2 regions of the Marinobacter sp. CP1 genome follow, and region 2 is predicted to be linked to the other one. Evidence: riboswitches for the same ligand, from Rfam matches in the RefSeq annotation. Region 2 holds a riboswitch; the other holds the start of a gene.
The links. Region 2 has a riboswitch for glycine ahead of ACP86_RS20625 (D-amino acid dehydrogenase). Riboswitches for the same ligand answer to the same signal wherever they lie in the genome.
Positions count from the first base shown of each region.

Region 1: it holds a riboswitch for glycine, as region 2 does, so the genes downstream of both, ACP86_RS11330 (trimeric intracellular cation channel family protein) here and ACP86_RS20625 (D-amino acid dehydrogenase) in region 2, are expected to answer to the same signal.

Region 1 is NZ_CP011929.1:2,448,955-2,453,371, reverse strand. It holds gene gdhA (NADP-specific glutamate dehydrogenase) at 1-340, opposite strand, end outside; gene rnk (nucleoside diphosphate kinase regulator) at 354-740, opposite strand; gene ACP86_RS11330 (trimeric intracellular cation channel family protein) at 1,059-1,658, opposite strand; glycine riboswitch at 1,699-1,797, opposite strand; glycine riboswitch at 1,798-1,883, opposite strand; gene ACP86_RS11325 (NADPH-dependent FMN reductase) at 2,102-2,494, shown strand; gene codA (cytosine deaminase) at 2,565-3,794, opposite strand; gene ACP86_RS11315 (PucR family transcriptional regulator) at 3,828-4,417, opposite strand, start outside.
Region 2 is NZ_CP011929.1:4,474,880-4,479,296, forward strand. It holds gene ACP86_RS20615 (putative bifunctional diguanylate cyclase/phosphodiesterase) at 1-575, opposite strand, end outside; gene ACP86_RS20620 (DUF3336 domain-containing protein) at 700-1,791, opposite strand; glycine riboswitch at 1,897-1,989, shown strand; gene ACP86_RS20625 (D-amino acid dehydrogenase) at 2,153-3,373, shown strand; gene ACP86_RS20630 (FGGY-family carbohydrate kinase) at 3,354-4,417, opposite strand, start outside.

The DNA.
Region 1 (4,417 bases), 2.0 Mb from region 2:
TCTGCTCGAAACCCAGAAATTTCACCACGCCCAGATTGACGGAAGGATGGAACCGCAAGCCCCCCTTGTAGGGCCCAAGGGCCGAGTTGAATTCAACGCGAAACCCCCGGTTGATCTGCACGGTACCAGAGTCATCCACCCAGGGGACCCTGAAAATGATTTGCCGCTCTGGTTCGCAAATACGCTCAAGGAGCTTCGCTTCCTTATACTCGGGATGCTTGGCAATCACCGGCGCCAGCGAGTCGAGAACTTCCAGAACGGCCTGATGAAATTCAGGTTCCGCGGGATTTCTCAGGACGACCTGCTCATACAGCTGGTCAAGGGGGGCTTTCTGGTGCATGCATCTTCCTCGTTCAGTTTGCGTGAGTCACATGGATAATTTTCAGACGCAGCTGGTTCTTTCCAGCCAAAGGCCAATCAATACGATCGCCTACCCGAAGACCCAGCAAGGCTGCACCCGCCGGAGCCAGGACGGATACACACTCCTCGCTTCCGTCTCGCGGGGTCGAGTACACGAGTCTCTTCGTGTACTCGGCGTCGTTACTCTCATTTTTAAAATGGACCAGAGAATTCATGGTGACGGTGCCGGAAGGCAGCTTTTCGGCATCAACCAGAGTTGCTCTATCAAGCTCGAGCGCAAGCGCTTCGGCTGTTTCAGTGCCATGTAGCTGTTTCTCCAACATCGCAGATAAACGATCAAAATCCTGTTCTAAGACATAAATAGCTGGACGTTCGGACATACCGACTCCTATAGGCCCGCAAGGCAAGGTTCAGTTAGGGGATGTGTTCAGAGGGTTTCGCCGAATTCGACGAGGGATTCGACGAATTCAGCGAAAGGAATGGCAAATACGGCGAGGCCCGGCAGCCAGAAATGCCGCCGCTGATAAAACGGAATGGATGAAGTAAAAACCGGTTTTCATTTTGAAACTCAGCGACTCTGAAAAAGGAAAAATCTTAGCAAGCTACGTTAGCTCAGTTCACGAGGAAATGAAACGATGAAAAGGTCTGAGGCTAGACCATGCCCACAATTCGAGGGCTTTCTCAAACCCACATCGCGCTCATTCCCAGCGTGTCTGCGAATAGCTGAATACTGGCAACGACAACCCCCAGCGAATGGCCGCCATACGCAGAAGCAGCCCGAGACTGAAAGCGGCCAAAAGAGTGACATTCTCGCCCACCCCTTGGCGAAGCAAGGTCAGGTACAGGAAAGCCACCATCAGTGAAACGCTGGCGTAGAGTTCGTGGCGCAGCACCTGCGGGGTGCGGTTACATAAGATATCCCGGATGATACCGCCAAAGATCCCTGTTGTGATGCCGGCCATGACCACCACCACGGTGTCATAGCCCAGCTTGAGCGCGACATTGCAGCCAATAACCGTAAAAGCCACCAGACCTATGGCATCCAGAACCAGAAACAACTGATGCAGATGCCGCATGAAGCGCGCAATCACGATGGTGACAAGGCCACCGGTAATGGTCATGTAGATATAGCGAGGGTGCTGGGTCCAGGTGACTGGGAAATTACCCAGAAGAATGTCCCGGACAGTTCCGCCACCAAGGGCGGTAAAAAACGCAATTACAGCGACACCAAACAGATCCATGTTCCTCCGCCCGGCGGTGAGGGCTCCCGACATGGCTTCGGCGGTAATGGCAATCATATAGATAGAGGTCAGCACACAGGACTCCTGAGTTTCTGTGGCCTCTCCCCCTGTCCCTGATACCTGAGAGTTTACAGAGCCTGGCTCTGCTTGCCCCTTCGGTGGACTGCGGTGGCAGTCGCTCTCCAGACGGCGTTAGATGATGCTCGCAGTACCTGTGCCTGAGCGTTTATGGGAGTTTGCGCCTTCGGCGGGGCCAACGGCCCACTCTCCTGCGAGACCGGGCATTATAGAGAGATAGGAAGCTAACGTCGAGCGAGGCGGCGGGCTGATAGGCTCAGAATTTTTGACTAATTCTTACTGGTTACTCCGTTATCTTTTTGAAGAGGCGCCCTTTATGCTGCTTTTCCAAGCAGACATTCCTACACGGATTCACTAAGCAGCCTTCGACGGCTTGTGACCGCTATCTAAGGACACCCCATGAAACTACAAACCATCCTCGCATGCAGAAATATGAGCATGAGCACACCAAAGCCTGGTCAGCGAGCGTAAATAAGGCAGATGCCTACGTCTTCGTCATTCCCGAGTACAATTTTTGCCCGCCGCCATCGTTCACGAACGCGTTGAACTACGTATACAACGAGTGGAACTATAAGCCTTGCGGGTTTGTCAGCTACGGCGGTGTTTCCGGTGGACTCCGTTCAGCCCAGGTTGCCAAGCAGCTGGTTACTACGCTGAAAATGATGCCGATGGTGGAAGGAGTAATGGTGCAGATGCCGTGGGAGAAACTGGATGACCAGCGCAACTTCCTCCCTGCCGAGCATCACACCGGCTCTGCCAATGCCATGCTGGACGAAATGGCGAAATGGGCAACGGCCCTGAAGTCGCTACGCTGAACACCAGAGTAGTTGAGCAGATTCCCCGGTTAGCAAACCGGGGAATCTGTAGCTTCTACTTCAACGGGCATCAACCCTGCCGGTTTATCAGAACACGGCCATCACGAATAGACGCGGCAACCGGCAACTGGCCCAACAGCACCTCGTAGGGCGACTGCCCCTGCAGAACAACACAGCGAGCCGGAAGTCCCTCCTCGATGCCGTATTCGTCCAGATCCAATGCTGCAGCACCGTTGTCGGTGATCAGCTCCAGCGACCGATCAATCCAACCCATGCCCAGCATGTGGCAGGCGTGCAGGCCTACGTCCAGGGTACGGAGCATGTTGCCGTTGCCCAGTGGATACCAGGGATCGCGGATGGAATCCTGGCCGAAGGCCACCTTCAGTCCCGCATCCAGCAGTTCCGGAACCCGGGTCAGGCCACGACGTTTCGGATAACCATCGAAGCGGCCCTGCAGGTGCAGGCTTTCGGTGGGCATCGACAGGAAGCGCAGGCCGGATTTCTTCAACAGGCGGAACAGCCGGCTGCAGTAATGGTCGTTGTACGAGCCCATGGCACAGGTATGGCTGGCGGTGACCCGTGAGCCATAATCCAGCTTGAGCGCCTCGGCAGCGAGCACTTCCAGGAATCGGGATTCGGGATCGTCGATCTCGTCGCAATGCACGTCTACGAGAAGGTCGTTTTTGTGGGCCAACGCCACCAGCCATTGAACCGATTCAACGCCGTAATCTCGAGTGAATTCGAAATGGGGAATGCCACCGACCACATCGGCCCCCAGACGAACCGCCTCTTCCATCAGCTCCTTGCCCTGGGGAAATGACCAGAGACCTTCCTGGGGAAAAGCGACAATCTGCAGGTCTACTGTGTCAGCCATACGCTCACGCACTTCCAGCATGGCCTTCAGCCCTGTCAGCTTGGGGTCCGTCACGTCCACGTGGGTGCGGACGTGCTGAATGCCGTTATCGGCAAACAGCTTCAACGTCTGTTCGGCCCGACCGATCACGTCGTCGTGAGTCAGGCTGGCTTTGCGCTCAGACCAACACTCGATACCTTCAAACAAGGTACCACTCTGGTTCCAGCGTGGCTCGCCGGCGGTCATGGCCGCATCCAGGTGGATGTGCGGCTCCACGAAAGGAGGAGCGACCAGATTTCCGCCGGCGTCCAGCTGGTTCTCGGCAACGCTTTCAGTCGCATCCTGCGCCGTGACACTGCTGAATTTTCCATCGGTGATGGTCAGCCGGAATAACCCCTCACGGCCCTGCAACCGAGCATTGGTAATAGCGTTCAGATTTTCACTCATAACATCTCCACACAGATTTTCCGCTGGCTTGAATCATGGCCGCGACAACAGATGGGCCAGCACCAGGGTTTTGAAATATTCATTCGGTTCAGACTCCGGAGGCATCTCCGCGACCAACCGATTCATCCGGTTCCGGATGGTATTTCTATGGCAGCCAAGGGCTTCAGCCATGGCGCACTGGTTTCCACGCTCCTGAAGCCATACCTCCAGGAGATCTCGACTACTGTCCAGCAACCCGGCTTCCACCTCAGGCAGGTACTGCCGGATAAGTCCTTCGAGCTGATGACTGCCGATACCGGCTATCAGCGCCTCCGCCAGCCCGCCTTCCCGGGGCTCTTGCGACCGCTCCGATGCGACAATCGCCCGGGCGATGGTTTCGGTCACATCCACCATTGGCAGCGAGTAAGGCTGCTCAAACAACGGCATGGCCAGCTCATCCGCCAGACGACTTAACATGGCCGGTAGCTGCCCGATGTAGGCATCGCCGGTCAGCACAACCAGCCCCGATATACCGCAGTCCCGACCTTCATAGAGGCACTCGGCCAGATTGGCCGGGCTGCGGTGGCGGCTGATACCGGTGACAAATACCAGCTCGCCACCCCTGACCCAGTTGGTGAAAGACC
Region 2 (4,417 bases):
AGCGTATCGTTGATAATCTTGAAATTGTCCAGATCGATAAAGACGACTGCCAATTCCTGCTGCAGGCGATCAGCCTCATCCAGTCGACTCGACAACTCGGCTTCCATAAAGTGCCGGTTGGGTAATCCGGTCAGGTCGTCAAAACTCGCGCGCCGATAAAGCTCGTCTCTGGCTTGTTTCTGCTCTTCGAGGCTTATGTCGATGCAGAACATTTCACAGGCCCCGCTGTCCTGTTTGATCATCACATGGCTTGAGTAAACGGGAACCAGATGTCCTTCTTTGTGTTTCAGTTCAAGTTCGTCGGAGGGAATGCTGATGTTTTTTTCAAGCCAATTGCGGTGCGCTTCGATCACACCGTTACGCATGTGATCGGGAATGATGAGGTCTTCCAAAAGCTGCCCAAGTGCTTCGTCGCGGGAATAGCCGTATAGGCGGGCGCTTGCTTCATTCCAATAAATTACCCTACGGTGTCTGTCGTATCCCTGCACAGCCACCATGGGCAGACTTTCGATCAGCTCGTAAAACCTGTTTTCACTGTCCTCGGTAGCCGATCGACTTCCTTGTCCAATATCCATTGCTTGTCAGCATCCTCATGATTAGCGATAAACGTTTCGCGAAGCGATGATGCAATAGAATGAGAATAGTTCGGGATCCCAGGGTTATCTAGTTGGTTTACTGATCGGTAGGGCGGTGCTGTCTTTAGAGCGGCGTTGCAGTCTGCTCTGCGGTTTCCTGCTCCAGCTCTTGCTCCAGCCTGGCGATACAGCGATCGAATGCCCGGCTGATCCTGGTCTGGTCCTTGATCATGGCCAGCCGTGGCCATGTGGCCTGTTCACCGAGATTGATATACATCTCGAGATCTTCAGGGGTCGGGTTGGAGAGGACCTTTCGGTAAAGGGACGCCTTGGGCGGGAAATGGATGTTGATGTCCCCGAGGTATTGCTGACTGGTCATGGCGTAGGCCTGCTCGATGAGTGGCCGTGGCTTCTGCTGGGTGCGGGTGGGGGAGACGGAGATATTCAGTGTTCGGCCACTGTGCTCATAGGCTTCCTTGAAACTGACGCTGCCAAGATTGTGCTGGAGATGCTCCTGAAGTTGGCGCGGATCCATGGCATGGCCAGCCCTCAAGCCTTCCGTGACGCCGAGCCAGTGGAAGGCATTCAGGTGAATCCGTTCCGGATGGTTAAAAAACTCTGCCAGTTCCTTGTCGTCCCGTTTGCAGATGGCACCCGCCACGATGGCACCCATGCTGGAGCCTGCCATGACATCCGGCAGCAGATCCTGTCGCCAGAGCGCCCGGGTAACACCGATATGGTAAATACCAAAGGCCGCACCCCCGCTGAGCATCAGGGCTGGCCGGCCATAGACCCGCTCGGCGTCCTGAAACATTTTCAGTTTTCGGGCGGTTGTCACTTCCGGAATAGGGTGATCGCAAATGAATTCCATGGACGTCTCGACGGCATCCAGGAATTCACCCACTAACCGGTTGGTGCCGCTGCGCGCCACGGTGTAAAGATCGGGATTGGATAATTCGCCCAGGTGACGGTAGAGGCTCTCCTGAAGGATCCGGATCAGTCGCCGTGTGTCGCCATTCTGCCGGCAATGGTCCATGAGGCCCATGTGCTTGCGCATCAGGCTTTCATGCAGCATCCCGGTTTCTTCCTGCTCGCGCCAGGCCAGCAGCCCGTCCATGTCATCGAGCGCGGTAGCGGCCTCGCACCACTGCTCGTAGTCGTGGGCCTGTTCCAGTTGCTGCTGGAGCTGTTTGCGGGTCTTCGAGGCGTGTTTCATGGCTTTTACCTTAACCCATACGGCCCAAGCTGTGCAGAGGCCGGTTTCCTGGCTCCGGGTTATTTGCTATGTTTAGGCCCGTGGGTTGGGTTTTATTACCAATCAGACATGTCTGCGGGAGAGACTGAATCCCTTGCGATCAGCGCCGAAGGAGCAACTGCCCCGGAAACTCTCAGGCAAAAGGACCGCTGACATGAATACTTTCCGAAGAGCTGTCGACAATCGCGTCAGTCGGCACACCGAAGGAGCAAACGACCGTTTTCGTTAAAACGGCTCGTGAATCTCTCAGGTCCCGTGACGGAAGGGGTGCTTTCTGCCATTTCGAGCAGGGAGGAAACCCTTGGCGCTCACGGAGATTGGAATGAAGCGAATCGCAGTAATTGGCGGTGGTATCACTGGTATTACCACGGCCTACACCCTTGCCAAGCGCGGGCTTGACGTTACGGTTTACGAGAAGCATCGCTATGCGGCGATGGAAACCTCCTTCGCCAACGGTGGACAGCTCTCCGCTTCCAACGCAGAGGTCTGGAACAACTGGCAGACCGTGATGAAGGGCATCAAGTGGATGTCCCGCCGGGATGCGCCACTGCTGGTCAATCCCAAGCCTTCCTGGCACAAGCTGAGCTGGTTCGCCGAGTTCATTGCCGCCATTCCCCAGTATGAAAAGAACACCACGGAAACTGCCCGCCTGGCCATTGCTGCCCGTGACCACCTGTTTGCCTGGGCGCAGGAAGAAGGCATCGATTTCGATCTGAAGAAGCAGGGTATCCTGCACATCTACCGGGACAAGGCCGGGTTTGATCACGCTGAAAAAGTATCGCGCCTGCTGGCGGCTGGTGGCCTTGAGCGCCGGTCGGTGACCCCGGAGGAAATGAAATCCATCGAGCCGACCCTGGCCGGCAACTATTACGGCGGGTTTTTCACAGAGAGTGACTCCACCGGTGATATTCACAAGTTCACCAATGGACTGGCGGATGCCATCAAGCGGCTGGGCGTTAAAACCTGTTATGGCCACACGGTGACCGAGCTGAGCGCCGATGAGCGTAATGCCTGGGTGACCGCCCACGATGGCACCGAACAGTCCCGGGACACATTTGACGGCGTGGTGATCTGTGCCGGCGTCGGCAGCCGCGGGCTCGCGAAAAAGCTGGGTGACCGGGTGAATATCTATCCGGTTAAGGGGTACTCAATTACCGTGGAGCTGGACGACGAAGCCTCGCAAAAGGCGGCACCAACCGTCAGCTTGCTGGACGATGCTACCAAGATCGTCACCAGTCGCCTGGGCGATGGTCGTTTCCGGGTTGCCGGTACCGCCGAGTTCAGCGGTTACAACCGCGATATCAAGGACGACCGCATCCGCCCGCTCACCCGTTGGGTTGAGCAGTGCTTCCCAGGTGTCTGTACTCGCAAGGTAGTGCCCTGGGCAGGCTTGCGGCCAATGCTGCCGAACATGATGCCAAGGGTTGGGCCAGGCCGCCTGCCGACCGTGTTCTACAACACCGGTCACGGTCACCTGGGCTGGACGCTCTCTGCGATTACCGCTGAGTTGGTTGCTGAGAGTGTTACCGGGGATAGCCGGTAATCTCGCGGATTTTCCGGTACAGGGGTTGAAGCTGAGGGTACATCTTCAGATAAACCTCGGAATACAGCCGCTGGTAAAGAGCCCGGGTTTCTTCGTTGGGATGAAAAACGTCGCCAACCCGGGTCATCTTCGCCACGGCGGTGTCGAAATCCGGATGTAGCCCCAGCCCTACAGCCGCATCAATGGCGGCGCCGAGCCCGGAGGTCTCATAGGTGTGAGGCCTCTCGGCCGGTAACCCGAACACATCGGCGGTAAGCTGCATCGCTGCATCGCTCTGTGAGCCACCGCCGGCCACTCGCAACTTCCTGATCTTCACGCCGCTTCGCTTCTCGATTTTTTCCTTTCCTTCCCGGAGCGCGTAGGCAAGACCTTCGAGGATTGCGCGATAAATGTGGGAGCGGGTGTGAACGTCCCCGAACCCGATGATCGAGCCTTTCGCTTCCGGCCCCGGCTGGCGCACGCCGGGTGACCAGTAGGGCTGCAGCATCAGGCCCATGGATCCGGGCGGCACTGCCTTGACCAGTTCATCGAACAACGCTTCCGGCTCGATACCTCTTTCCTCGGCCAGTTTCTGCTCTCTTAGCCCGAACTCCCGCTTGAACCAGCTCACCATCCAGAAACCCCGGTAGATCATGACCTCCGTGGAATAGTGACCGGGCAATGCAGAGGGATAGGGCGGCATCAGCCGGATCGGCTCGACGTAACGCTGGCTGGTGGTGTTGATGGTGGCAGTGGTGCCATAGCTCATACAGCCAATATCGGGTGTCAGCCCGCCGGAGCCGAGAATTTCACAGGCCTTGTCGGAAGCTGCGGCGATTACTGGGAGGCTTCTTGCCAGGCCCAGGTGCTTGCAGGCTTCGTCGGTCAAATGGCCCAGTGTTTCGCCGGGTGCAACCAGCTCAGGCAGCATGGAAGGCTCGACTGGCATCGTCTGCCATTTGAAATCCCGCCGGCCGGCCCAGCGATGCTTTTTATAGTCGAATGGCAGGTATCCCACCTGGCTGCCGGTCGAGTCCCGGAATTCTCCAGTGAGTCGGTAGTTGA